3 regions of the Streptomyces sp. NPDC052052 genome follow, and region 1 is predicted to be linked to each of the others. Evidence: predicted binding sites of a transcription regulator. Region 1 holds the regulator's gene; each other region holds the start of a gene.
What was found. The regulator HrcA, encoded in region 1, represses chaperone genes, less so after heat shock. The targets are predictions, from matches to a motif close to TTNGCACTCNGNNNNNCNGAGTGCNAA.
Positions count from the first base shown of each region.

Region 2: a site for HrcA is predicted at 7,813-7,839, ahead of groES (co-chaperone GroES). Genes of this name have one in related genera too.
Region 3: a site for HrcA is predicted at 4,476-4,502, ahead of groL (chaperonin GroEL). Genes of this name have one in related genera too.

Region 1 covers NZ_JBFAWU010000015.1:49,684-59,192, forward strand. The annotation lists gene AB0L71_RS19300 (16S rRNA (uracil(1498)-N(3))-methyltransferase) at 1-251, opposite strand, end outside; gene AB0L71_RS19305 (nitronate monooxygenase) at 248-1,321, opposite strand; gene dnaJ (molecular chaperone DnaJ) at 1,444-2,580, opposite strand; gene hrcA (heat-inducible transcriptional repressor HrcA) at 2,581-3,597, opposite strand; gene AB0L71_RS19320 (MBL fold metallo-hydrolase) at 3,794-4,516, shown strand; gene AB0L71_RS19325 (DUF3097 domain-containing protein) at 4,542-5,360, shown strand; gene hemW (radical SAM family heme chaperone HemW) at 5,398-6,639, opposite strand; gene AB0L71_RS19335 (ATP-binding SpoIIE family protein phosphatase) at 6,713-8,647, opposite strand; gene AB0L71_RS19340 (AMP-binding protein) at 8,863-9,509, opposite strand, start outside.
Region 2 covers NZ_JBFAWU010000013.1:23,860-33,368, reverse strand. The annotation lists gene guaB (IMP dehydrogenase) at 1-567, opposite strand, end outside; gene AB0L71_RS17395 (sigma-70 family RNA polymerase sigma factor) at 696-1,271, opposite strand; gene AB0L71_RS17390 (response regulator transcription factor) at 1,568-2,179, opposite strand; gene AB0L71_RS17385 (WhiB family transcriptional regulator) at 2,591-2,926, shown strand; gene AB0L71_RS17380 (LysR family transcriptional regulator) at 3,012-3,902, opposite strand; gene AB0L71_RS17375 (MOSC domain-containing protein) at 4,029-4,703, shown strand; gene AB0L71_RS17370 (SDR family oxidoreductase) at 4,739-5,512, shown strand; gene groL (chaperonin GroEL) at 5,627-7,252, opposite strand; gene groES (co-chaperone GroES) at 7,352-7,660, opposite strand; gene AB0L71_RS17355 (DUF6234 family protein) at 8,058-8,540, shown strand; gene AB0L71_RS17350 (polysaccharide deacetylase family protein) at 8,752-9,509, opposite strand, start outside.
Region 3 covers NZ_JBFAWU010000003.1:347,999-357,507, forward strand. The annotation lists gene AB0L71_RS05620 (TetR family transcriptional regulator) at 1-167, opposite strand, end outside; gene AB0L71_RS05625 (cytochrome P450) at 279-1,469, shown strand; gene AB0L71_RS05630 (ferredoxin) at 1,475-1,693, shown strand; gene AB0L71_RS05635 (hypothetical protein) at 1,822-2,286, opposite strand; gene groL (chaperonin GroEL) at 2,691-4,313, opposite strand; gene AB0L71_RS05645 (cold-shock protein) at 4,688-4,894, opposite strand; gene AB0L71_RS05650 (MoaD/ThiS family protein) at 5,312-5,590, opposite strand; gene thrC (threonine synthase) at 5,619-6,920, opposite strand; SAM riboswitch class I at 6,939-7,103, opposite strand; gene AB0L71_RS05660 (glucosyl-3-phosphoglycerate synthase) at 7,257-8,207, shown strand; gene AB0L71_RS05665 (trehalose-6-phosphate synthase) at 8,252-9,509, shown strand, end outside.

The DNA of each region.
Region 1 (9,509 bases):
TGGACGACGGTGATGCGGGGAGCGGGCCGCGCCTCCTCCTGGACCGCCACCAGGCCCGCGACGACGAGCCGGTCCTTGCCCTCGACCGCCCCGACGACGCCTTCCGTCCAACGACCGCGACCGTCCGTCAGTACGACGGCCTCACCTGCGCGCAGCCGCTTCACCGATACGGCGTGCCGCCCCTCGGGCCCTTCCAGAACGAACTCCGGCCCCTCCGGGACCTGTTCGACGACAAAGACCGGTGCGGTCACTGCATACTCCCTGTGCTCACTGCCGCCCGTGCGGCGTCCACTTCCTCGACGAGCAGTTCGACCAGTCGGCCGGCCGGCAGCTCACGCGCCATCCGGTGCCCCTGCCCCGCCCACAGTGCCATGCCCTGGGCGTCACCGGCCTTCGCCGCCGCCTTGCGCAGCCCGCTGGTCAGATAGTGGACCTGCGGATAGGCGGCGGGGGCGTACGGGCCGTGCTCGCGCATGAAGCGGTTGACGAGGCCGCGGGCCGGGCGGCCGGAGAACGCCCGGGTCAGGGCGGTCCGTACGAAGAGCGGGTTGGTCAGTGCCTGCTTGTGGAGCAGATGCGCGCCGGATTCGGGGCAGGCGAGGAACGCCGTGCCGAGCTGGGCCGCCTGGGCCCCCGCGGCGAACACCGCGGCGATCTGCGACCCGCGCATCAGCCCGCCCGCGGCGATGATCGGCACCTGCACGGTCTCGCGGACCTGGGCCACCAGGGAGAGCAGTCCGATCCCGGTCCCGTCGGCCTGCGGGTCGTCGCGGTGGGTGGACTGGTGACCGCCCGCCTCCACTCCCTGGACACAGACCGCGTCCGCGCCCGCCCACTCGGCGGCCTGGGCCTCCTCGGGCGTCGTGACCGTCACCACGGTGTACGTGCCGACGCCGGCGAACGCGTCGAGGGTGTCCCGGGTCGGACAGCCGAAGGTGAAGGAGACGGCCGGGACCGGGTCCTCCAGAAGTATGGCGAGCTTGGCCTCGTAGCCGTCGTCGCCGCTGGAGTCCGGATCTCCGAGCGGAGTGTCGTACCAGGCGGCCTCACCGGCGAGTTGATGCCGGTACACCTCGACGGCGCCCGGGTCGGCGAGTTGGGGCTGCGGCATGAAGAGATTGACTCCGAAGGGCCGACCGGTCAGCCTGCGCAGCCGTTTGATCTCGTGGTACATGCCGTCCGTCGTCTTGTACCCGGCGGCCAGGAAGCCCAGTCCGCCCGCCCCGTTGACGGCCGCGACGAGCTCTGGGCAGGAGGCGCCTCCCGCCATGGGCGCCTGAATGATCGGATACCGGCAAATATCAGTCAGCACGGATGACATGACCGCATCGTGTCACGTTCCGCGCGTCACGGCTTCCGCAGGCCATGGCCCACATCGTCCTCGGCCGCCGGACGGGCTCCACGAGCGAGCCCGTCCGGCGGCCGAATGCGGGACACGGAGCCTCAGCGGCCGTTGAAAGCGTCCTTCAGCCGGGAGAAGAGCCCCTGCTGTCCGGGCTGGAACTGGCCGGTGGGCCGCTCCTCGCCGCGCATCTTCGCCAGGTCCCGCAGGAGTCGCTCCTGCTCCGGGTCCAGCTTCGTCGGGGTGATCACCTCGACGTGCACGATCAGATCGCCGCGCCCGCCGCCCCGCAGATGCGTGATGCCGCGCCCGTGCAGCGGAACCGACTGGCCGGACTGGGTGCCGGGCCGGATGTCGACCTCCTCCAGGCCGTCGAGCGTCTCCAGCGGCACCTTGGTGCCGAGTGCGCCCGCCGTCATGGGGATGGTGACCGTGCAGTGCAGGTCGTCGCCGCGGCGCTGGAACACCGAGTGCGCCAGCTCGTGGATCTCCACGTACAGATCGCCGGCCGGGCCGCCGCCGGGGCCGACCTCGCCCTCGCCGGCGAGCTGGATGCGGGTGCCGTTGTCGACACCGGCGGGGATCTTCACGGTGAGGGTGCGCCTCGACCGGATACGGCCGTCGCCGGCGCACTCCGGGCACGGCGTCGGCACGACCGTGCCGAAGCCCTGGCACTGCGGGCAGGGCCGGGAGGTCATGACCTGGCCCAGGAAGGACCGGGTGACCTGCGAGACCTCTCCACGGCCGCGGCACATGTCACAGGTCTGGGCGGAGGTGCCGGGTGCGGCGCCCTCGCCACTGCACGTCGTACAGACGACGGCCGTGTCGACCTGGATGTCCTTGGTGGTGCCGAACGCGGCCTCGGCCAGATCGATCTCCAGCCGGATCATCGCGTCCTGGCCGCGCCGGGTGCGCGAACGGGGTCCGCGCTGCGACGACGTACCGAAGAACGCGTCCATGATGTCGGAGAAGTTGCCGAAGCCACCCTGTCCGAATCCGCCCGCGCCACCGCCGCCGGAGGCGGACAGCGGGTCCCCGCCGAGGTCGTAGACCTGCTTCTTCTGCGGGTCCGAGAGCACCTCGTAGGCGGCGTTGATCTCCTTGAACCGCTCCTGCGTCTTCGGATCGGGGTTCACATCCGGATGCAGCTCGCGGGCGAGCCGCCGGAAGGACTTCTTGATCTCGTCCTGGGATGCGTCGCGGCGCACGCCGAGTACGGCGTAGTAGTCCGTGGCCACTTACGACTCCGCCAGGATCTGTCCGACGTAACGTGCCACTGCGCGTACCGCTCCCATCGTTCCGGGGTAATCCATGCGGGTCGGTCCGACCACGCCGAGTTTGGCGACTGCCTCGTCGCCCGAACCGTAGCCGACCGTGACGACGGACGTGGAGTTGAGCCCCTCGTGGGCGTTCTCGTGCCCGATGCGTACGGTCATGCCCGAGTCCTTGGCCTCGCCGAGCAGTTTCAGCAGCACGACCTGCTCCTCCAGTGCCTCCAGCACCGGCCGGATCATCACGGGGAAGTCGTGCCCGAAGCGGGTGAGGTTGGAGGTGCCGCCGATCATCAGCCGCTCCTCCGTCTCCTCGACGAGGGTTTCGAGCAGGGTGGAGAGCACGGTGGACACGGTTCCCCGGTCCTCGCTCTCGAAGGATTCCGGCAGATCCTGCACCAGCTGCGGGACGTCCGCGAAACGGCGTCCGACGACCCGGCTGTTGAGCCGGGCCCGCAGATCGGCGAGCGCGGTCTCGCCGAACGGAGCCGGGCAGTCGATCATCCGCTGTTCGACCCGGCCGGTGTCCGTGATCAGCACGAGCATCAGCCGGGCGGACGCCAGGGACAGGAGCTCCACGTGCCGGACCGTCGACCGGGTCAGGGAGGGGTACTGCACGATGGCGACCTGCCGGGTCAGCTGCGCGAGCAGCCGTACGGTGCGGCCCACCACGTCGTCGAGGTCGACCGCGCCGTCGAGGAAGTGATGAATGGCGCGGCGTTCCGGCGACGAGAGGGGCTTGACACCCGCGAGCTTGTCGACGAAGAGCCGGTAGCCCTTGTCCGTCGGGATGCGGCCGGCACTGGTGTGGGGCTGGGCGATGAAGCCCTCGTCCTCCAGCACCGCCATGTCGTTGCGGACCGTGGCCGGGGAGACCCCCAGCCTGTGCCGCTCGGTGAGGGCCTTGGAGCCCACGGGCTCCTCGGTGCCGACATAGTCCTGGACGATGGCGCGCAACACTTCGAGTCTGCGTTCGCTGAGCATCGCGCACACCTCCAGCTGTGTTTCCTCGGTGGTTCTCGGGCCGTTCCTGATCCGTTCCCAGGAATCCCCTGGCACTCTGTCCTTGCGAGTGCCAGCATTCCCCGGGCCAGTGTACGGCGGCGGAGTGGGGGCCTAGCAAGAGCAACCGGTCATGCCGTCGCGGGACTGCGCAGGTCGTTGCCGATAGCGTCGCGGTATGAACGCCTCTTGGGAAGAGTTCGGCTGGGAGCGACTCGGTCACGGAGTGGGCCGATGCCGCCTCCCGAGGTGGGACGCGACCGTCGCACTGGTGTCGGGAGCGGACGGGGCGCTGCTCTTCGACACCGGATCGACACTCCGCGAGGGCGTCCGGATCCGGTCCCAGGCGCAGGCCCTGCTCGGCCGGAGGGTGACGCATATCGCACTCAGCCACCCCCATTTCGATCACGTCCTGGGCACCGCGGCCTTCTCCGGCGTCCAGGTGTACGGGGCCGTCGGCATGGCCGAGCTGCTGAGGCTCGAGGCGGACGATCTGCGCGCCGACGCGATCCGCCACGGAGTGCCGGAGCACGAGGCGACCGAGGCCGTCGACGCACTGGTGGTGCCGCAGCACGAGGTGCACGACGAGTGGACGCTCGACCTGGGCGGCGGCCGGCAGGTGCTGCTGGCGAACGTGGGCCCCGCCCACAGCGGTCACGATCTCGTGGTGCTCGTGCCCGGCTCCCCCACGGTGGTGCTCTGCGGCGACCTGGTCGAGGAGTCCGGACCGCCGCAGGCGGGCCCGGACGCCGTCCCGGCCCGCTGGCCGGCCGCACTGGACCGGCTGCTGGCGCTGGGCGGCGCGGACGCTGTGTACGTACCGGGGCACGGGGCGGTGGTGGACGCGGCGTTCGTGCGGGACCAGCGCGACCGGCTGGCGGGGCTCTTCGGCGTGTCGTGACGGCCGCTCGTCCTATCGTCATCCGATGCGCAGCTACCAGCCGGACCTGACCCCGCCGTGGAAGAAGTCCGCCCCCGTTCCCGAGGTGCCCGCCGAGCCCGATCTGGTGGTGGAGGAGGTCTCCACCGGGTTCTGCGGTGCCGTGATCCGCTGCGAGAAGACCGCCCAGGGTCCGACGGTCACGCTGGAGGACCGTTTCGGCAAGCACCGGGTGTTCCCGATGGAGCCGCGCGGCTTCCTGCTGGAGGGCCGGGTGGTGACGCTCGTACGCCCGTCGGCGGCCGTTCCGGTACGCCCCGTGCGCACGGCCTCGGGTTCGGTCGCGGTGCCGGGGGCGCGGGCCCGGGTGGCCCGGGCCGGCCGGATCTACGTGGAGGGCCGCCACGACGCCGAGCTGGTCGAACGGGTCTGGGGCGACGACCTGCGGATCGAGGGCGTGGTCGTCGAGTACCTGGAGGGCATCGACGACCTCCCGGCCGTCGTACGTGAGTTCTCGCCCGGCCCGGACGCCCGGCTGGGCGTCCTGGTCGACCACCTGGTCCCCGGCTCCAAGGAGTCCCGGATCGCGGACCGGGTCTCGGACCCGGACGTGCTGGTGGTGGGCCATCCGTACATCGACGTGTGGGAGGCGGTGAAGCCGTCGTCCGTGGGCATCACGGCCTGGCCGGTGGTCCCGCGCGGCCAGGACTGGAAGACCGGCGTGTGCCGCGCGCTGGGCTGGCCGGAGAACACCGGCGAGGCCTGGCAGCGCATCCTGTCCGGGGTGCGCTCGTACCGGGATCTGGAACCGGCCCTGCTGGGCCGGGTCGAGGAGCTGATCGACTTCGTGACGCAGCCGGCCTGAGTCGCCTGAGCGCAACCGCCGTCCGGTCCGCCCGCGCTCAGTCCACCAGGTCCCTGACCACCGCGTCCGCGAGCAGCCGGCCGCGCAGGGTGAGGACCGCGCGCCCCTGGTCGTACGGAGCGGACTCCAGCAGTCCGTCCTCCACCGCCCGCGCCGCCGCGGCCAGCCCGGCCGGTGCCAGCAGCGACAACGGGCAGCCCTCCGCGAGCCGCAGTTCCAGCAGGATCCGCTCGACCCGCCGGTCCTCCGGCGAGAGGATCTCGCGCCCGGCCCCTGGCGACCGGCCCTCGGCCAGGGCCTGCGCGTACGCCCCCGGATGCTTCACGTTCCACCAGCGCACCCCGCCGACATGGCTGTGCGCGCCGGGGCCGGCACCCCACCAGTCGGCGCCGCGCCAGTACAGCTCGTTGTGCAGGCACCGGCCCTCGGGGGTGCGGGACCAGTTGGACACCTCGTACCAGGAGAAGCCCGCCGCGGCCATCGCCTCGTCCGCGATCAGGTACCGGTCCGCGTGGACGTCGTCATCGGTCATCGGGATCTCGCCGCGCCGGATGCGCCGGGCCAGCTGCGTGCCCTCCTCGACGATCAGCGCGTACGCCGACACATGGTCGGGCCCCGCCCCGATCGCCGCGTCCAGCGAGGCCCGCCAGTCGTCGTCGGACTCCCCCGGCGTGCCGTAGATCAGGTCGAGGTTGACGTGCTCGAAGCCTGCCTCCCGGGCCTCGGCGACACAGGCCTCGGGCCGACCCGGCGTGTGCGTACGGTCCAGGATCTTCAGCACGTGCTGCCGGGCGCTCTGCATCCCGAACGAGATCCGGTTGAAGCCGCCCTCCCGCAGTTCGGCCAGATACTGCGGACCGACGGACTCCGGGTTGGCCTCGGTGGTGATCTCGGCATCGTCCGCGAGCCCGAACTCCTCACGGATCGCCCCCAGCATGCGGACCAGGTCCGCGGCGGCCAGCAGGGTGGGTGTGCCACCGCCGACGAAGACCGTACGGACCGGACGCGGGTCGTCGCCGAGGACCTTGCGGGCCTGGCGGACCTCGCCGATCAGATGGGAGGCGTAGTTGTCCCGCGAGGCCAGCGCCCCGCCCGAGCCGCGCAGCTCGGTGGCGGTGTAGGTGTTGAAGTCGCAGTAGCCGCAGCGGGTCGCGCAGTAGGGAACGTGCAGATAGAAGCCGAGCGGCCGGTCGGCAGCACCTTCCAGGGCCTGGCGCGGCAGCGCGCCGTCGTCGGGTACGGGTTCACCATCGGGCAGTACGGAAGGCATACCGCCCATTGTCGCTCGGCACCGGCGGTTGCCGGGCCACGCCGGTGTCCGCACCGGCCGTCCGGCCCCGTCCGGCCCGGCCTCATCCCGCCTGGAGCACCAGGAGGGCCAGGTCGTCGTCGGGCGGCCGCTCGGCGAATTCGTGCACGGCGCGCTTGATCCGGTCCGCGATCCCGTCCGCCGACAGCCCGGCGCAGCCGGCCAGGGACCGGGCCAGGCCGTCCCCGTCGTCGAACATCAGGGACCCGGAGCGCCGCTCCGTCACTCCGTCGGTGACGCACAGCAGGCTGTCGCCTGGTTCCAGGTCGAAGCTCTGACTCGCGTACGCGACGTCGTCGAAGATCCCGAGCAGCATCTGCGGCTCGGCGGCCTGGCGCACCTCTCCGTCGGGCCGCAGCAGCAGCGGCAGCGGGTGGCCGGCGCTGGCGAGGGTGCAGCGCACCCCGCCGCCGGGCAGCGGCACGAGTTCCCCGTACAGCAGGGAGAGGAACCGGGACTGCCCGGTGTCCGCGGTCTGCTGGCCGCCCGCCGCGGCCACCATGAGGGCGGCTGCCTCGGCGGCCTCCATGGCGTCGTCGAGGAGCAGCCGGTTGAGCCGGTCCAGCACCTCGCCCACTCCGAATCCCTCGCGCGCCAGCAGCCGCAGCCAGGGCCGGGCGAGGCCGGTGACGACGGCGGCTTCGGGTCCGCTGCCCTGGACGTCGCCGAGGACGAAGCACCAACGGTCGCCGGGGCAGGGGAAGATGTCGTAGAAGTCTCCGCCGACGACCCCGTCGTCACTGGGTTCGTACACCAGCGCACGGGAGACACCGGGTATGTCGGCGACCTTGCTGGGCAGCAGCGCGCGTTGCAGGATGCGGCTGATGGTGGCCTGCCGGGTGTAGGCGCGGGCGGCGCCGACCGCGAGGCCGACACGGCGTACGAAGTCCTCGATCAGGGCGGTCACTTCGTCGGGGACACGTGCCCCGTCCTCCCGGCCGAGCAGCACCGCGCCGAGTGTCCGGCCGCCCGAGGTGATCCGGTAGGCGAACAGGGATACGGCACACCCTCCGGATTCGCCAGATTCATCGGATTCGTCCTCCTCGCCCGCGGGCCAGGGCATGGAGACGGGCCCGGTGCCCACCCGTTCGGGCAGCCGGATGGGGTCCTGCTCCAGCACCGTACGCAGCTGCCCGGTCTCCGCCTCGTCCCGGTGCCAGACGCTGGCGAGCCGGGGAACGGCCGAGGGGCCGCCGTTCTCGGGCTCCAGCCAGATCGCGCACCAGTCGGCGAGCCTGGGCACCAGTAACTGTCCCGAGAGCGCCGCGACGATGTCCTCGTCGAGCTGGCCCGCGAGCAGGTCCGAGGCCTCGGCGAGGAACGAGAGCGCACCGCGGCCGGCCCAGTCCGTGTCGTCGCGCGGGGCCCGGCGGGCGCTGGGGGCGAGCAGTTCGGCGGCACGCGGTCGCCGGGCGAAACCGTTCTCGGCGGACGGCTCGGGGAACGGATTCCAGTCGTCGACGGGGAGCCGGGCCCAGACGGTCTTGAGGCCCGTGCGGTAGGTGATGCCCCAGCGCTCGGCGAGGGTGCCGACGAGCTGGAGCCCGCGACCGTACTCGGCGGGCTCCTCGGGGCCGGGGCTCGGATCGCCCTGTGCGGTGTCCGCCGCGCCGCCCTCCGGGGCGTCGCCGCCCACGGATCGGGCCGGGTGGTGGTCGGAGACTTCCAGTACCAGGGCCGCGGCCTCGTCCTCGGCGGTCTCCTCCAGCCGGCAGAGCAGTTCGACGGTGGTCCCGGCGTGCACGACCGCGTTGGTGACCAGTTCGCTGGCGACGATCGCCGCGTCCTCGGCCAGACGCTCGCTGAAGCCCACGGCCGCCGGCAGTCCGAGCCCGGCCCACTCGGTGAGCGCGGCCTGGACGAACCTGCGGGCGGTGGAGGGCGCGAGGAGGTTTCCGGGCAGGGACGTTCGGGCTACGGGCCGTGCGTCCGCATGGCCGACGGGGAGACCGGGACGCTGGATGATGTCCCGCTGCAAGGGAATGGGCCCCACGGTGCAGCTCCTGACCTGTTCTCGCTCTTGCTGTCTGTTCTCGCTCTGGCTGTGTGTTCTCTTTGGGCGCCGCTGACGACACCGACAGAGTGACAGATGGGCCGTGCCCACAAGCGACGAGTTGCCGAAGTGGGCAGAGAAAGTGAGCAGACGGAGACAGAAGGAGCCGCACCGTGCGGCCGGTGGCGGAAGGACCGGTGTCAGGCCTCCCGGGTTCCCGCGTACATGTCGTCGATGAGATCCTTGTACTCGCGCTCGACGACCGGTCGCTTCAGCTTGAGACTGGGCGTCAGTTCGCCGTGCTCGATGTCGAGATCGCGGGGCAGCAGCCGGAACTTCTTGATGGTCTGCCAGCGCTGCAGCCCCTCGTTGAGCCGCTTCACGTACCCGTCGATGAGTGCGACGGTCTGCGGGTTCGCCACCACCTCGGCGTAGGTCTTCCCGTCCAGGCCGTTCTCGGCGGCCCAGCCCAGGATGGTCGGCTCGTCGAGCGCGATCAGGGCGGTGCAGAAGTTGCGGTCCGCACCGTGCACCAGGATGTTGGAGACGAACGGGCAGACCGCCTTGAACTGTCCCTCGACCTCCGCCGGGGCGATGTACTTGCCACCGGACGTCTTGATCAGGTCCTTCTTGCGGTCCGTGATCCGGAGGTAGCCGTCCACGGACAGCTCACCGATGTCACCGGTGTGGAACCAGCCGTCCGCCTCGAGCACCTCGGCGGTCTTCTCGGGAAGCCCCTGGTAACCCTCCATCAGACCGGGGCCGCGCAGCAGGATCTCACCGTCGTCGGCGATCCGCACCTCGGTGCCGGGAAGCGGCTTGCCGACGGTGCCGGTGCGATAGGCCT
Region 2 (9,509 bases), on a different contig from region 1:
CTTCTCGATCTTGTGGCGGCGCAGCAGCTCCATGGCGTCCACGCCGGAGATGCCGACCTGGCCGGTGACCAGCGGCATGGGCGTCATGACCTCGCGCACCTGGCGCGTACGGTCCGACTCGAAGGCCATGTCACGGTTGGTGACGATGCCGAGCAGCTTGCCCGCGGGGTCGGTGACCGGGACACCGCTGATGCGGAACTTGGCGCACAGCTCGTCGGCGTCGCGCAGCGTCGCGTCCGGGTGCACCGTGATCGGGTCGGTGACCATGCCGGACTCGGAGCGCTTCACCAGGTCGACCTGGTTGGCCTGGTCGGCGATGGAGAGGTTGCGGTGCAGCACGCCCGCGCCACCCTGCCGGGCCATGGCGATCGCCATGCGGGCCTCGGTGACCTTGTCCATCGCGGCCGAGAGCAGCGGGATGTTCACCCGCACGTTCCTGGAGATGTACGAGGCGGTTTCGATCTGGTCGGGCGCCATGTCGGACGCGCCGGGCAGCAGCAGCACGTCGTCGTATGTCAGCCCGAGCATCGCGAATTTCTCGGGCACTCCGTCGACGTATGCAGTCATGACACCTTCCCCAAATGGCCTTGATCGGTGCGGATGTCCATGCTAACGGCCTTCGGGGGCGTCTCATTCCACGAACAAGATCACTCAGGGCTTTTGTGGCTTCGTACAGAACCCGGAGAAAGCCCGGGTCACTGCTCCGCGAGGGCCCGCAGCCTGCTCAGGGCCCGGTGCTGGGCGACCCGGACGGCACCCGGTGACATGCCCAGCATCTGACCGGTCTCCTCCGCGGTCAGACCGACGGCGACCCGCAGGACGAGCAGCTCACGCTGGTTGTCCGGGAGGTTGGCCAGAAGCTTCTTGGCCCAGGCCGCATCGCTGCTGAGCAGCGCACGCTCCTCGGGTCCGAGCGAATCGTCCGGCCGTTCGGGCATCTCGTCGGAGGGCACGACCGTCGATCCCGGATGCCGCATGGCGGCCCGCTGGAGGTCGGCGACCTTGTGGCCCGCGATGGCGAAGACGAAGGCTTCGAAGGGCCTGCCGGTGTCCTTGTAGCGGGGCAGCGCCATCAGTACCGCGACGCACACGTCCTGCGCCAGGTCCTCCACGAAGTGGCGAGCATCACCGGGCAGACGGTTCAGCCGGGACCTGCAGTAACGCAGAGCGAGCGGATGAACATGGGCCAGCAGATCATGGGTGGCCTGCGCGTCGCCCTCGACAGCACGGTGCACCAGAGCACCGATCACGGTCGTTTCGTCGTCGCGCATCGGACCATGGTGCCTCGGAGCCGCGTCATCCGCGCCGCCGCGTCCGTAGTTGTGCACCGAAGCGTTATGAGCGGGTGCGCCGGAAGTCATGCCCTGCGCCCTCCCCTTCCGCTCGACCGAATCGTTCCCGAGGAACTCCACGACTCAAGGATGCGGTATCGGCCGCGAAGCTTCACAAACCGTCGGCGCGACAGGCGCCGCCGACGGGGCGCAGCCCGCCCCGCGCACACCGGTCACCTGCCCCGTCCGCCGATGTGCGGACGGGGATTCGAGCTACTTCCGGCCACGGCCGGTCCTCAGCGGACCAGACCCCAACGGAAACCGAGCGCCACGGCGTGCGCCCGGTCCGAAGCGCCGAGCTTCTTGAACAGGCGCCTGGCGTGCGTCTTCACCGTGTCCTCGGAGAGGAACAGCTCACGGCCGATCTCGGCGTTCGAACGGCCGTGGCTCATGCCTTCGAGCACCTGGATCTCACGCGCCGTGAGCGTCGGCGCCGCCCCCATCTCGGCCGACCGCAGCCGACGCGGGGCGAGCCGCCACGTCGGATCGGCCAGCGCCTGGGTGACGGTGGCCCGCAGCTCCGCACGGGAGGCGTCCTTGTGCAGATAGCCGCGGGCACCGGCGGCGACCGCGAGCGCGACACCGTCCAGGTCCTCGGCGACGGTCAGCATGATGATCCTGGCCCCGGGGTCGGCGGAGAGCAGCCGCCGGACCGTCTCCACACCTCCCAGACCGGGCATGCGTACGTCCATCAGGATCAGATCCGAACGGTCGGCGCCCCAGCGGCGGAGGACTTCCTCGCCGTTGGCCGCCGTCGTCACACGTTCGACGCCGGGCACGGTCGCGACCGCACGACGGAGCGCCTCTCGGGCAAGCGGGGAGTCGTCGCAGACGAGGACGGATGTCATGACCGTCCTCCGCAGCTGATGAGCGTCACCTTGAACCTCCAGGCTGTACAAGTCGTCACCTGAGCGGTCGACACTTCCGGACATCTGCCCGATCGCTCTTCCGTCAACCGCCTCCGCCCTCTCAACGACGGTCACTCGAAAGAGTTACGGGTCGGACGGCCGGGTTCGGCACTCTACGTGAGGGATCACGCACACAGGAGAGCGACGCAGATCGTCCAACGGTCAACCGAAAAATCCTCATGAAGATATGCCCCATTTGGCGGGTTTTCTTCCCTTTTGCTGGTGTCTGTGACTAGATTCGCAATCAGTCATATTTACATCTACTTACACCGTAGATGCAGATGTCATGGGCACGGTCAAAACGGACGACAACGACGATTCCGACTCAGCACGGTTTCGAGGGGACAAGCAATGGCAGATTTCTCCCGCCTTCCCGGACCCAACGCCGATCTGTGGGACTGGCAACTGCTGGCGGCCTGCCGCGGGGTCGACAGCTCGCTGTTCTTCCACCCGGAGGGTGAACGCGGGGCAGCCCGGAGCGCCCGCGAGAACTCGGCAAAAGAGGTCTGCATGCGATGCCCGGTACGCGCCGAGTGCGCAGCACACGCACTGGCGGTGCGCGAACCCTACGGAGTGTGGGGCGGACTCACCGAGGACGAACGCGAGGAGCTCATGGGACGGGCCCGCAACCGGCTGATCACGGCGGCCGCGCCGACGGCCCTTCCGTCCCCGTCCGGGCACGGCTGATCCCGCCGTCCCGCCAAGCCAACAGAAAAACGTTTCTGCACCCCACCCGGCCACCGAGGGCGGCCGGGACACAGGCAGGCCCGCCTCAGCGGTCGGCCGCCACGGACAGCCGCTCCAGCGTGGCCGCGACCGCCGGCACCCGGGCCAGGTCGGGCAGGGTCAGGGCGACGATCTCGCGCTCGACGGCCGGTTCCACCTGCACGGTGCGGGCCCCCTTGGGACGTACCGACTCGATCGCCAGCTCCGGCAGCACGGCCACGCCCAGCCCGGCCCCGACCAGGCCGATCACCGCCGGGTAGTCGTCGGTGGCGAAGTCGATGCGTGGCGTGAAACCGGATTCCTCGCAGACCTCCACCAGCTGGCGGCGGCAGCGCGGACAGCCCGCGATCCACGACTCGCCGGCCAGCTCGGCGATCCCGACCGCATCCGCCCCGGCGAGCCGGTGCCCCTCGGGGACCAGGCCGATCAGGCGGTCGGTGAGCAGCGGGCGCACGACCAGGTCGTCCCACTCCGCGCCGGAGGTCCCGTAGCGGAACGCCAGCGCGATGTCGCAGTCGCCCTCGCGCAGCATCTCGACCGAGCGCGGCGGCTCGGCCTCGACCAGGGAGACCTGGGTGCCGGGGTGGGCCGCGCGCAGCGCCGCGAGGGCCCCGGGAACCAGCGTGGAGCTGCCGCTGGGGAACGAGACGAGCCGGACCCGGCCCGCCCGCAGCCCGGCGATCGCGGCGACCTCCTCCTCGGCGGCGGTGAGCCCGGCGAGGATGCCGGAGGCGTGCCGGACGAGGGCCTCGCCCGCCTGAGTCAGCCGCATCTCGCGGCCCGTACGGATCAGCAGTGTGGTCCCGGCGGAGGCTTCCAGCGCCTTCATCTGCTGGCTCACCGCGGGCTGGGTGCAGCCCAGTTCGCGGGCGGCGGCGGAGAACGAGCCGGTGGCGGCCACGGCGCGCAGGACACGGAGATGGCGTGCTTCGATCACACCCCAACCATAAGAGAACCTTGGGGAGGGTGTGAAATATCTGGGTGCACCTTTGGCGGTGTGGTGGTTAGCGTTCTCCGCATGAAGCCGACGAAGCCGACGAAGCCCACGGAGCCGATGAAGCCGATGAAGCTGCTGACCGTGAACGTGGGACGGCCGAAGGCCGTCGCGTACACCGACGCCCCCGGTGGTGCGACAGGGATCGACAAGCGGCCGGCCGACGGCCCCGTGCACGTCGCCGACCCGGGCCCCAAGGGAACCGGCGGCAGTGGGCTGGCCGGGGACGCGGTGTGCGATCTGCGCCATCACGGCGGCTCCGATCAGGCCGTGTACGCCTTCGCCCGCGAGGAACTGGACGTCTGGGAGCGGGAGCTCGGCCGTCCGCTGGCCAATGGCGCGTTCGGGGAGAACCTGACGACCAGCGGTCTGGACGTGAGCGGCGCGAAGATAGGCGAGCGCTGGCGGATCGGCGCGGATCTGGTCCTGGAGGTCACGTCCAGCCGGATCCCGTGCCGTACGTTCGCCGGCCATCTCGACGAGAAGCGCTGGGTGAAGCGGTTCACTCAGGCGGCCGCGCCGGGTGCCTATCTGCGCGTGATCGTGCCGGGCGAGATCCGCGCCGGCGACCCGGTCGAGATCGTGCACCGGCCCGAACACGACGTCACCGTGGAACTGGACTTCCTGGCCTCGACGACCCGCCGGGACCTGCTGCCGAGGATGCTCGCGGCCGGGGACGCGCTGCATCCCGAGACGCTCCGTGCCGCTCTGAAGTATGTGGCGACGCAGTCCGCGGACAACTGATCACGGTGCGCCGGACAGGCACTACCGTGCCGCGTATGACGACTGCACTGATTACGGGCGCGACCGCGGGGATCGGAGCCGCGTTCGCGCGGCGGCTCGCGGCCGACGGGCACAACCTGGTGCTGGTGGCCCGCGACACCGAGCGGCTGCGCGAGCAGGCCACCGAGCTGCACGACCGGCACGGCATCGAGGCCGAGGTGCTGACGGCCGACCTGTCCGAGGACAAGGGGATCGCCGCGGTCGAGGACCGGTTGACGGACCGTCGGCACCCGGTCGACCTGCTGGTCAACAACGCCGGGTTCGGCAACAAGGGGCGCTATCTGGAGGTATCCATGGCCGATGAGCTGAGGATGCTGAAGGTGCACTGCGAGGCGGTCCTCCGGCTGACCTCGGCGGCGGCGGCCGGGATGCGGGAGCGGGGCCGGGGCGGGGTCGTCAACGTCGCCTCGGTGGCCGCGTTCCTGCCGCGCGGGACGTACGGCGCGTCCAAGGCGTGGGTCGTGCAGTTCACCCAGGGCGCGGCGAAGGACCTGGCGGGTTCGGGGGTGCGGCTGATGGCCCTGTGCCCCGGCTTCGTCCGGACCGAGTTCCACGAGCGGGCCGGGATGGGGACCGGCAACATCCCGGGGTGGATGTGGCTGGACGCGGACAAGCTGGTGTCGGCGGCGCTGGCGGACCTGGCCCGCGGAAGGTCGGTCTCGATCCCGGATCCGCGGTACAAGGCGTTGATGGGACTCGTGAAACTGACGCCGCGCGGCCTGCTCGGCGGGGTCAGCTCCAAGGCGGGCCGCACCTACGGACCTCGGTGAGCGGGCGGTCGCCGCACTCCCCCACGCACGGCAGCACGTGCCGAGGCCCGGTACCCCGCGACGGGGTACCGGGCCTCGGTGGCTCAGCGGTTCAGCCGGAGCCGCTGACTGGCGTCAGTGCGCGTGGCCGTGGCCGCCGTGGGCGGCTTCGGCCTCTTCCTCGGCCGGCTTCTCGACGACCAGGGTCTCGGTCGTGAGCAGCAGCGACGCGATGGACGCGGCGTTCTCCAGCGCGGAGCGGGTGACCTTGACCGGGTCGATGACGCCGGCCTTCACCAGGTCGCCGTACTCGCCGGTCGCGGCGTTGAAGCCCTGGCCCTTGTCGAGGTCGGAGACCTTCGAGGTGATGACGTAACCCTCGAGGCCGGCGTTCTCGGCGATCCAGCGCAGCGGCTCGACAGCGGCGCGGCGCACGACCGCGACACCGGTGGCCTCGTCGCCGGTCTTGTCGAGGTTGCCCTCCAGGACCTTGACGGCGTGGACCAGAGCGGAGCCACCACCGGAGACGATGCCCTCCTCGACCGCGGCGCGGGTCGCGGAGATGGCGTCCTCCAGACGGTGCTTCTTCTCCTTGAGCTCCACCTCGGTGGCGGCACCGACGCGGATCACGCACACGCCGCCGGCCAGCTTAGCGAGGCGCTCCTGGAGCTTCTCGCGGTCCCAGTCGGAGTCCGTGGCCTCGATCTCGGCCTTGATCTGGTTGACCCGGCCCTTGACGTCGCCGGGCTCGCCGCCGCCGTCCACGATCGTGGTGTCGTCCTTGGAGACGGTGACGCGGCGGGCGGTGCCCAGGACGTCCAGACCGGCCTGGTCGAGCTTGAGGCCGACCTCCTCGGCGATGACGGTCGCACCGGTGAGGGTGGCGATGTCGCCGAGCATGGCCTTGCGGCGGTCACCGAAGCCCGGGGCCTTCACCGCGACGGCGTTGAAGGTGCCACGGATCTTGTTGACGACGAGGGTCGACAGCGCCTCGCCCTCGACGTCCTCGGCGATGATCAGCAGCGGCTTGGAGCCACCGGCCTGGATGACCTTCTCCAGCAGCGGGAGGAGCTCCTGGATCGCGCCGATCTTGCCCTGGTGGATCAGGATGTACGGGTCGTCGAGGACGGCCTCCATACGCTCCTGGTCGGTCACCATGTACGGGGACAGGTAGCCCTTGTCGAAGGCCATGCCCTCGGTGAAGTCGAGGTCCAGACCGAAGGTGTTGGACTCCTCGACGGTGATGACGCCGTCCTTGCCGACCTTGTCCATCGCGTCCGCGATGAGCTCGCCGACCTGCGGGTCCTGCGCGGAGAGCGCGGCCACGGCGGCGATGTCGGCCTTGTCGTCGATCGGGCGGGCGGTCGCGTGGAGCTCCTCGGACACGGCCTTGACCGCAGCGTCGATGCCCTTCTTCAGGGCTGCCGGGGAAGCGCCCGCGGCGACGTTGCGCAGACCCTCGCGGACGAGCGCCTGGGCCAGCACGGTGGCGGTGGTCGTACCGTCACCCGCGATGTCGTTGGTCTTGGTCGCCACCTCCTTCACCAGCTGGGCACCGAGGTTCTCGTACGGGTCGTCGAGCTCGACCTCGCGCGCGATAGTGACACCGTCGTTGGTGATGGTGGGAGCACCGAACTTCTTGTCGATGACGACGTTGCGGCCCTTGGGGCCGATCGTCACCTTGACCGTGTCGGCCAGCTTGTTGACGCCGCGCTCAAGGGCGCGACGGGCGTCCTCGTCGAACTTCAGAATCTTCGCCATGGCAGCTGAGCTTTCCTCTCAGACGTACTGCGCCCCCGACCGCCCGGCTGGTTGTTCGCAGGGGGCCAGGGGCGCAGAACAGAAGCAAACGTGGGTGAATTACTTCTCGACGATCGCGAGCACGTCGCGAGCCGAGAGGACGAGGTACTCCTCGCCGTTGTACTTCACCTCGGTGCCGCCGTACTTGCTGTAGAGCACGACGTCGCCGGTCTTGACGTCGAGCGGAAGGCGCTCGCCGTTCTCGAAGCGACCCGGGCCCACGGCCAGGACGACGCCCTCCTGGGGCTTCTCCTTGGCGGTGTCCGGAATGACCAGGCCGGAAGCCGTGGTCTGCTCGGCGTCGAGCGGCTGGACCACAATGCGGTCCTCGAGCGGCTTGATCGCAACCTTGGTGCTGGCGGTCGACACGATCCGGTCTCCCCCTTCGGAGATCTCACGGGGTCAGGAGTCTTGGTGTGGCGACCAGGTCGATCCGTCGTCGCGGGTGCCGGACCTGCCAGTCGCACTGAACTGCTGGCACTCTCCTGTGGTGAGTGCCAGCACCGAGACTATGACCGCGATTAGCACTCGGTCAAGCGGAGTGCCAATTCAGCCCGTCGTGGCGCCGTACGGGCTCCCCCACCCGGTCGGCGACGGGTGCCCGTTCCGTCCAACGGTCCGGACGGCACCACGTTCGTGACGCCGCGGCAGCACGGGCCCCGGGCACTGTGGGACGGCAACGGTCCGGACGCGACCGCGCAACGGTCCGGGCACCCTGAATGCGACGCGGGGACGGACCGCACGGTTCCGTACGACCCTGGGGCCCATGCTCGAACCTCGGCACCAGCCGTCGAACCCGCTTCCGGATCCCCCGTCGTCGGCACCGCGCTCCGCTCGCCCCGTCAACGGCTGCCTCGACGTGCTGCTGGGTCTGCTGCTGCTGGTCGTGGAGGGGCTGATCTGCGCGCTCGCCGCCTTCTCCCTGGCCTTCTCGCGGTGGGGCCCCAGTGGCCAGGAGCTGACGGGGCCACCGCCGATGGACTGGACACCCGTCCTCGTCTTCGGCGGGTTCACCGCGGTGGCCTGCCTGTTCGCCATGGTGCTGATCCGCTCGCGGTGGCCCTGGGCCGGCGCGCTCCAGATCCTGGCCGCACTCGTGCTCTGCGGGGCCACGGTGCAGATCGGGCTGGAGGACTACCGCCGGTCGCACCCGCGGCCGGCCCCCGTCCCCACGGTCGAGCCCTTCCAGTCCGGCCACCCATGCCGCAGCGGCGGCGACGACCGGGAGTGCCGGGACTCCGGCAGCTGAGGACAGGCGGTGGCGGCCGGCGCCCCGGGCTCCCCGTGATCGCCGTGCGGGCGCGCCTGCGGGCCGGCCGCGGGTGCCGGATGCGGGCGGGCCACCTTCTGCGCGGCCTTGCGGCCCAGCCGTTCGATCGGGTCCACGGGCGCGCATCCGGCGGTCGCGGTCAGCAGCGCACCGACCGTCAGCAGTCCGGCGAGCAGTCTGTGCGCCCTGGTCATACGTAGTCCTCCAGCCGGGCCACCGCATACCCCTGGTCCGTGACGGTCTTCATGACCGCCCGGACCAGATCGGCCATGCTGCCACCCCACTCCGCCCGTCCCCGGAAGTGCGTCCGGATGATGTCGCCGGGGTGCAGTTCATGATCCGCCTCGCGCCATTCCATGCGGTCCGGGAACGCCTCCGCGTTCCACAGCGGCACGGCCTTGATGCCGCAGGACTTCGCGGCGCGGAGGGTGTCCTCGTCGTAGTGGCCGTACGGAGGACGGAAGAGGGTGGGTCGCGGTCCGAACTGTTCCTTGATGACGGCCTGCTGTCCGCAGATCTCGCTCTTCTGCTCGTCGTACGAGAGGCCGGTCAGATCGGACTGCCCGAGCGTGTGGTTGTTGACGGCGACGCCCAGCCGCTGCATCTCCAGGAAGTACCCGTAGGTGTCACCCACCAGGCGGTCACTGAGGAACGCGCTGTACGGGATGTCCAGTTCGTCCATCATCTGCAGCAGTTCGGGGTCCTTCTCGGCCCCGCCGTCCATCGTCAGGAAGACGACGCGGTTCTTGGTCGGGACGGTGGTGAAGACCGGGGGCAGCGAGTCGTCGTCGCCGGCCTCGAACCCCTCGCGGGTGGTGATCCGCGGCTTCACGGCGGGCGGCGGGGGCGCGATCAGCGGAGGGCTCGCCAGCCCCCACTTCTTGGCGAGGGCGGCCCGTACGGCCGGACTGAACCGCGCGTTCTCACGGGCCACGGCGGGGGCACGGC
Region 3 (9,509 bases), on a different contig from region 1:
AACAGCAGGGCCTGGTTGGCGCCCGCACGCTCCGCGATGGACCGGACCGTAGCCCCCTCGTAGCCCCGCTCCGCGAACAGGTCGCGCGCCGCTTCCAGCAGCCGACGACGCGTGGCCGCGGCATCGCGCCGACGCTCTGCGGACGGTGGTGCGGCAGCGGGCTCCATGGCTCATTCCTCTCCAACGGCCCGTCAGGATAACGGCCATAAAGCGTTGTTGACCGCCGGAAGAGCACACTCCTACCGTTGTAAGCAGCTGCTTACATACTGGAGGTCACAGTGACGAAAGCAGACACCACCCCCCACGTCTATCCCTTCAACACAGGCGGCGGGCTCCAGCTCGCGGACGAGTACGAGCAGGTCAGGAACCAGCCGGGCCTCTTGCGGGTCCAGATGGAATACGGCGAACCGGCCTGGCTCGTCACCCGCTACGCCGACGCCCGCCTCGTCCTGGGCGACCCGCGTTTCAGCCGGGCCGCCGGGGCCTCGCACGACGAGCCGCGGCAGTCCGAGGGCCGCCGCGACGGCGGCATGCTCGGCATGGATCCACCCGACCACACCCGGTTGCGGTCCCTGGTCGCCAAGGCGTTCACGGTCCGCCAGGTCGAGAAGCTGCGGCCGCAGGTCCGGGAGCTGACCGCGGGCCTCCTCGACGACATGGAGGCCGCCGGGCCGCCCGCCGATCTGGTCGACCGCTACGCGCTGCCGCTGCCGGTCGCGGTGATCTGCCGGATGCTGGGCGTCCCCACCGAGGACCGGCCCCGCTTCCGTGTGTGGAGCGACGCCGCACTGTCGACCAGCTCGCTCACGGCCGAGGAGTTCGACGCCAACCGCGACGAACTGCGCGCCTACATGGCCAAGTTGATCGCCGACCACCGCGCCTCGCCGCAGGATGACCTGATGACGGCGCTGATCGAGGCCCGCGACGGCGGCGACCGGCTCTCCGAACGGGAACTCGTCGATCTGTGCATGGGCCTCCTGGTGGCCGGACACGAGACCACCGCGTCCCAGATCCCCAACTTCGTCCTCACCCTGCTGGACCACCCGGACCAACTGGCCCGGCTCAGGGCCGAACCCGAACTCATCACGGGTGCGGTGGAGGAACTGATGCGCTTCGTGCCACTGGGCAGCGGCGCCGGACAGGCCCGGTACGCCACCGAGGACATCGAGGTCGGCGGCACGCTCGTCCGCGCGGGCAGTCCGGTGCTGGTCGCCATCGGCGCCGCGAACCGCGACGCGCTGCGCTTCACCGCCCCCGGCGTGCTCGACTTCAGCCGCGAGAGCAACCAGCACCTCGGCTTCGGCCATGGCGTCCACCACTGCCTCGGCGCTCCGCTGGCCCGGATGGAGCTCCAGGAGGCGCTGCTCGCGCTCATCACCCGGTTCCCGGGGCTGCGGCTGGCCGGTGACGTGACGTGGAAGTCCGAGATGCTGGTTCGCGGTCCGCGCGTCATGCCGGTCGGGTGGTGAGCCAGATGGCCTGGAACGTACGCGTCGATCCGACCCTCTGCCAGGCGTCGGGCATGTGCGCCGGGGCGGTGCCCGAGGTGTTCGTGCTGGACGGCGCGTACTCACGCGTGCTCGTGGACGGGATCGAGCCGGACGAGCGGGTGCTGGACGCCGCCGACATCTGCCCGGCCCAGGCGATCACCGTGTACGACGGCGAGACCGTCATCGGCCCACGCCCCGACTGAGCCCCGGCGGCCCACCACCGAGCCCCCCACGGAGAAACCGCCCCGTGCCGGGAACGAGAGTTCCCGGCACGGGGCGGTTGCGTGAACGGCGAGGCAGGTGCGGGCGGATGCGCTCCTGGACGGACGGGCTAGCCGAGCCGCTCCAGGACCCACTGGCGGCGGTCATCGGGGCTGAGGACCACGCGGTTGCCCTGCGTGGTCAGGTTGCCGAACTCGCCCCGGCCGAGGGCGATCACGACCGGCTCCCTGTCGGTGTCGCCCTCGATCGACCACAGGTCGGGCTGACGGCCGCACGGGGCAACCCAGACGGTCGGCGGGTAGATCCGGAGCGGCGAGAGCGCCAGGCAGCGCTCCTCCCCGCGGGCCTCGACGATCTGGGCCAGGCCGTCGTCCTGGTTGCGGATCTCCCAGACGGTGCCGGGGCTGCACGGCTCGACGTGGCCGCCCAGCGGGCCCTCGCCGCCTGCGAGGCACTGGCCACTGCGCAGATCACGGATGAAGTAGGAGCCGTCGTCGGCGGCCTGGGCGGGGGTGGCCAGCGCCGCCACGGCGACGGCGGACGCGGCGAGAGACAGGATCGAACGGATACGCACGGGACTCCTCGTATGAAGAGAAGGGGGAGGAAGTGCGGGCCGTGCAGCCCGCACTTCCAAGATCACAGGAGTCCCTCGCCCTTCCCCCGATCCCGCCGTCGCGCCCGCACCGATCCACTCCACCAGCAGGGGCGCTCAGAAGCCCGCCCGGCGCATTGAGCGAACTCCGCACGCCCCCATCCGGCACCGCATCTCCCGGGGCTCGAGCCTCGATGTCCGAGCGCTCTTTCCGAGACCCGGGATCCGGAACCGGCTCCGGCGGGACGGGGGTCGCGTGCTCAGGGTGTTCCGGCGGGCATCGCCGCTGCCGCCCGTCCCGCGCCGACACGGCATCGACCCCCGGGACCAGTCGGTCCCGGGGGTCGATGAGGCACAGCTGTGCGAGAACTACCGATCCGTCAGGATCAGAAGTCCATGTCACCACCCGGCATGCCGCCCGGAGCGGCCGCGGCGGCCTTCTCCGGCTTGTCGGCGATGACGGCCTCGGTGGTGAGGAACAGCGCGGCGATGGACGCGGCGTTCTGCAGGGCGGAGCGCGTGACCTTCGCCGGGTCGAGGATGCCCTCGGCGATCATGTCGACGTACTCGCCGGTCGCGGCGTTCAGACCGTGGCCGACGGCCAGGTTGCGCACCTTCTCGACGACGACGCCGCCCTCGAGACCACCGTTGACGGCGATCTGCTTCAGCGGGGCCTCCAGCGCCAGCTTGACGGCGTTGGCGCCGGTCGCCTCGTCACCCGAGAGCTCCAGCTTCTCGAAGACGGCCGAGGCCTGGAGCAGAGCCACGCCACCACCGGCGACGATGCCCTCCTCGACGGCGGCCTTGGCGTTGCGCACCGCGTCCTCGATGCGGTGCTTGCGCTCCTTGAGCTCGACCTCGGTCGCGGCACCGGCCTTGATGACGGCCACGCCGCCGGCCAGCTTCGCGAGGCGCTCCTGGAGCTTCTCGCGGTCGTAGTCCGAGTCGGAGTTCTCGATCTCGGCACGGATCTGGTTGACGCGACCCTGGACCTGGTCGCTGTCACCGGCACCGTCGACGATCGTCGTCTCGTCCTTGGTGATGACGACCTTGCGGGCGCGGCCGAGCAGGTCGAGACCGGCGTTCTCCAGCTTGAGGCCGACCTCCTCGGAGATGACGGTGCCACCGGTGAGGATGGCGATGTCGCCGAGCATGGCCTTGCGGCGGTCACCGAAGCCCGGGGCCTTGACGGCGACGGACTTGAAGGTGCCACGGATCTTGTTGACGACCAGGGTCGACAGGGCCTCGCCCTCGACGTCCTCGGCGATGATCAGCAGCGGCTTGCCGGACTGCATGACCTTCTCCAGCAGCGGAAGGAGGTCCTTCACGCTGCTGACCTTGGAGTTCACGATCAGGATGTACGGGTCGTCGAGGGACGACTCCATGCGCTCCATGTCGGTGGCGAAGTACGCCGAGATGTAGCCCTTGTCGAAGCGCATACCCTCGGTGAGCTCCAGCTCCAGACCGAAGGTCTGGGACTCCTCGACGGTGATGACGCCTTCCTTGCCGACCTTGTCCATGGCCTCGGCGATGAGCTCGCCGATCTGGGTGTCGGCGGCGGAGATGGAGGCGGTCGAAGCGATCTGCTCCTTGGTCTCCACGTCCTTGGCCTGCTCCAGGAGGGCGGCGGAGACGGCCTCGACGGCCTTCTCGATGCCCCGCTTGAGCGCCATCGGGTTGGCACCCGCGGCGACGTTGCGCAGACCCTCGCGGACGAGAGCCTGGGCGAGAACGGTGGCGGTGGTCGTACCGTCGCCGGCGACGTCGTCCGTCTTCTTGGCGACCTCCTTGACCAGCTCCGCACCGATCTTCTCGTACGGGTCCTCCAGCTCGATCTCCTTGGCGATGGACACACCATCGTTGGTGATCGTGGGGGCGCCCCACTTCTTCTCAAGGACGACGTTGCGACCCTTGGGGCCAAGGGTGACCTTGACGGCGTCGGCGAGCTGGTTCATGCCGCGCTCGAGACCGCGCCGGGCCTCCTCGTCGAACGCGATGATCTTGGCCATGTGAAGTGGTCCTCCCGGACAGGGGTGGATTGCTCCGGACCGAGTGGCGCCCGCGACGGACGGCCTGCGCGACCGGTGGTTCCTTGCCCCACCGGCCCTGCGGGCCTCACCGGCCCGGTCCAAGTTCTGTCACTCTCACCTGGAGAGTGCTAACGCCAATGATTAGCACTCGACCCCCGAGAGTGCAAGCGCCTTCGGCGAAGGTCCGCCCAGGAGTGACGGCCGAAAGGAGCAGACGCCTCAGGGGTTCGCGGACGACGACAGCCGCCCGCCCGGGTACGCGAACGCGCGAAGGACCCGCACCTCTGGGGGTGTACCCCGGTGGTGCGGGTCCTTCGCGTATGAAGTGGTGTCGTTGGCCGACCGCGCCGAACTCAGCCGACGGCGAGCTTGACCATGTCCGCCTGCGGCCCCTTCTGGCCCTGCGAGATCTCGAACTCAACTCGCTGACCCTCTTCGAGGGTGCGGTAGCCGTCCATCTGGATCGCGCTGTAGTGGACGAAAACATCCGCACCACCGTCGACCGCGATGAAGCCGTACCCCTTCTCCGCGTTGAACCACTTGACGGTGCCCTGAGCCATGCCTAACTCCCCTATTACTGGCCCTTGCGCAGGACCGCACTTCGCGGACCCGGGTCAGAACTCACTCCCCGACAGGGCAGGGTGTGTGCGCCGGAACGCGTCGACCGCGGCCGAATGTATCTGCCCAACTGCCCTCTGCAACAGGTCAATCGGACGAGAAATCTGGGCAGCACCGATCGCCCGAATATGGGGAATTCGTAAGGATCCAGGGCAAGTCGGGCCAGACAAAGGAGACTTTTGACGCAAGGTGCTTCCGCACTTTGGCTGCTTCTTATCGCAGCCAGGCGCATTCTCATATGCGGGCGGCACGGGCAGCTGGGGGGACTTCCCACACTGTACCGCGCTCAACCCTACAGAATTGCCCCCTCCGCTTCTCTCGCAGAGGGGGCAATTCCGATAACGCTGTGAAGTCGGCGGTCAGCAGCCGCCCGCGACCGCCGGGATGATCGAGATACCGGCACCGTCCGGCGTCGCCGTCTCCAGACCGCCCTCGAAGCGCACGTCGTCGTCGTTGACGTACACGTTCACGAAGCGGCGCAGCTTGCCCTGGTCGTCCAGGACACGGGCGGCGATGCCCGGGTGGTTCTGCTCCAGGGACTCGATGACCTGCGAGAGGGTCGCGCCCTCGGCCGGGACCTCGGCCTGGCCGCCCGTGTAGGTGCGGAGGATGGTGGGGATACGGACCTTGACGCTCATGCGGATGCCTTTCTCCGGTCTCGGGTGGTCAGTTGCCGGCCAGGCCGGCGGCGCGGAACGCGTCCAGGCTCGGACGGATCGTCGCGGTCGCCTGCGAGGTGGCGGCCACCGCGTCCAGGGTCTTGAGGCCGTCGCCCGTGTTGAGGACGACGGTGGTCAGCGCCGGGTCGAGCAGACCGGCCTCGATGAGCTTCTTCGTCACGCCGACCGTCACTCCGCCCGCCGTCTCCGCGAAGATGCCCTCGGTGCGCGCCAGCAGCTTGATCGCGTCGACGACCTGCTCGTCGTCGACGTCCTCGACGGCGCCGCCGGTGCGGCGGGCGATGTCCAGGACGTACGGGCCGTCGGCCGGGTTGCCGATCGCCAGGGACTTGGCGATGGTGTTCGGCTTCTGGGGCCGTACGACGTCGTGTCCGGCCTTGAAGGCGGTGGAGACCGGGGAGCAGCCCTCGGCCTGGGCACCGAAGATCTTGTACGGCTTGTCCTCGACGAGACCGAGCTTGATCAGCTCCTGCAGACCCTTGTCGATCTTCGTGAGCTGCGATCCGGACGCGATCGGGATGACGATCTGGTCGGGCAGCCGCCAGCCGAGCTGCTCGCAGATCTCGTACGCCAGCGTCTTGGAGCCCTCGCCGTAGTACGGGCGCAGGTTGACGTTGACGAAGCCCCAGCCCTCGCCGAGCGGGTCGCCGATGAGCTCCGAGCAGAAGCGGTTGACGTCGTCGTAGTTGCCCTCGATGCCGACCAGTTCGCCGCCGTACACCGCGGCCATGACGACCTTGCCCTGTTCCAGGTCGTGCGGGATGAACACGCAGGAGCGGAAGCCGGCGCGGGCCGCGGCGGCGCCCACCGCACCGGCGAGGTTGCCGGTGGAGGAGCAGGAGAGGGTGGTGAAACCGAAGGCGCGGGCGGCCTCGACGGCGATGGCGACGACCCGGTCCTTGAAGGAGTGCGTCGGGTTGCCGGAGTCGTCCTTGACGTACAGCTCACCGGTGACGCCCAGCTCGCGGGCGAGGTTGTCGGCCTTGACCAGCTTGGTGCAGCCGGGGTTGATGTTGGGCTTGTCCGCGACATCGGCGGGGACCGGCAGCAGCGGCGCGTAGCGCCAGATGTTGTGGGGCCCGGCCTCGATGCGCTTCTTCAGTTCGTCGGGAGAGCCGCTCGGCAGGTCGTACGCCACTTCGAGCGGCCCGAAACAGGACGCGCAGGCGAAGATGGGGCCGAGTTCGAAACGCTCACCGCATTCGCGGCAGGAAAGCGCCGCTGCGGGGCCGAGGTCGACACCATCGGCGGAGGAATCGGTGTTCACTGCAACAGTCTGCGCAGCCATGAGAGGCGAGGCCCTTTCTCCTCATCTTCCTCGTGACGCATCTCGCCACGAGACGGAATTGGCACCTTCCCCACCTGACCTCGCGAATTGGGGTCGTCCCGGCTCGAACGAAATGGACGGCCGGGGGATGGGAGGGTTGCCGGGACTTCAACGGGCCGTTCCCTCAGTCCCTCTGGATGAGCGCTGTGGCACTGGATCAGCGATCCAGGCATTTTTCGGCGGACGGACCCCGACATACGACGGCCATCCGCGTTGTTCAAGACTGTAACCGAAGCCCTGGACGGTTGAGATAGTCGTCCGAACCGCGAGATGGATCACATACAGGGAGTATCGACCGTGCTCGAAGAGGTCGAACGCTGGCTGGTCAGTCGTTCCTGGTCGGCCGCCGACCGCCCGCTGGAGCGGCTCGTCGCCGCCAAGGCACGGGACCCGCGCCGCGGAAGCGTGAGCGTGGTGCTGCCCGCGCTGAACGAGGAGGCGACGGTCGGCGCGATCGTCACGACGATCCGGCGCGAGCTGATGGAGAAGGTCCGCCTGGTCGACGAACTCGTGGTGATCGACTCCGGTTCCACGGACGCCACCGCCCGGGTGGCCGGGGAGGCCGGTGCCCGGGTGGTGCACCGGGACGCGATACTCCCCCGGATCCCGGCCGTGCCCGGCAAGGGCGAGGTGCTGTGGCGGTCGCTCCTGGTGACCAGCGGTGACATCGTCTGCTTCGTCGACGCCGACCTGAAGGAGTTCTCGGCGGACTTCGTCTCCGGCATCGTCGGCCCGCTGCTCACCGAGCCGGACGTGCAGTTCGTCAAGGCGATGTACGACCGCCCGTTCGGCGACACCGCGGGCCAGGGGGGCCGTGTCACCGAACTGGTGGCCCGCCCGCTGCTCAATCTGCACTGGCCGCAGCTGGCCGGCTTCGTCCAGCCGCTGGGTGGCGAATACGCCGTGCGCCGCTCCCTCCTGGAACAGCTCCCCTTCCCCGTCGGCTACGGAGTGGAGCTGGGACTCCTGGTCGACGCCCTGCACACGGTGGGTCTGGACGCCCTGGCCCAGGTCGATGTGGGGGTGCGCAAACACCGCCACCAGGATGGACAGGCGCTCGGCCGGATGGCGGCGGCGATCTACCGGACCGCTCAGCTCCGGCTCTCCCGCGGCCACCTGGTCCGGCCTGCGCTCACCCAGTTCGAACGCGGCGAGAACGGCTTCGTACCGCGTACCCATACGGTGGACACCGCGGAGCGGCCCCCGATGCGCGAGATCGAGGAGTACGTCGCGCGCCGCGCGGCCTGACTTCGCACGTTTGGGCGGTTCGTGATCGGGCTAGATTCCGCAACATGGTCTCCGCGCACGAAGCCCAGCCCGAAGCCCCGTCCGCAGCCCCGTCCGAGGGCCGGCCCGCCGCGCAGGTCCTCGTCGCGTCCAACCGCGGCCCGGTCTCGTACACCCTGGCCGTGGACGGAACGCTCGAAGCCAGGCGCGGTGGCGGTGGGCTGGTCTCCGGGCTGAGCGCCGTCAAGGACAAGCTGTGGGTCTGCTCCGCACTCGGTGACGGGGACCGGGAGGCGGTCCGGCGCGGGGTCGGTGAGCAGGGCGTACGGATGCTCGACATCGACGAGGACGTGCACACCGACGCGTACCACGGCATCGCGAACTCGGTGCTCTGGTTCGTCCACCACATGCTCTACCAGACACCGCTGGAGCCGGTGTTCGACGCGGAGTTCCGGAGGCAGTGGGCGTCGTTCGAGACGTACAACCGGGCGTTCGCCGAGGCGCTCGCCGAGGAGGCGGGCCGGGGTGCGGCGGTGCTGGTGCAGGACTACCACCTGGCGCTGGTGCCCGGCATGCTCCGCGAGCTCCGCCCCGACCTCAGGATCGGCCACTTCTCGCACACCCCGTGGGCGCCCGTCGACTACTTCCGCCTGCTCCCCGACGACATCGCCGAGCAGGTGCTGCGCGGCATCCTGGGCGCGGACCGGGCGGCCTTCCTGACCCGGCGCTGGGCGGACGCGTTCGTCGACTGCTGCAACCGGATCCTGGGCGGCACCGGGCACACCGAGATCGGGGTGCACGGGCTCGGCGCGGACGCGGACTTTCTGCACGGGCGCGCGCACGAGGCCGATGTGGACGAGCGGATGGCGGCGCTGCGGGAGCAGATCGGCCCCGGGCGCAGGACGATCGTGCGGGTGGACCGGACGGAGCTGTCCAAGAACATCGTGCGGGGCCTGTTCGCCTACCGCGAGCTCCTCGAGGAGAGGCCCGAGTGGCACGAGCGGGTCGTCCATGTCGCCTTCGCGTACCCCTCGCGCCAGGACCTGGCGGTGTACCGCGAGTACACGGCCGAGGTGCAGCGGGTCGCCGACGAGATCAACACCGTGTACGGCACGGCGGGCTGGACGCCGGTCGTGCTCCACGTGAAGGACGACTTCGCCCGCTCGCTCGCCGCGTACCGGCTGGCCGACGTGGCGCTCGTCAACCCGGTCCGTGACGGCATGAACCTGGTCGCCAAGGAGGTCCCGGTCGTCTCCGACCACGGCTGCGTCCTGGTGCTGTCGCGGGAGGCGGGGGCCTACGAGGAGCTGGGCGGCGACGCGG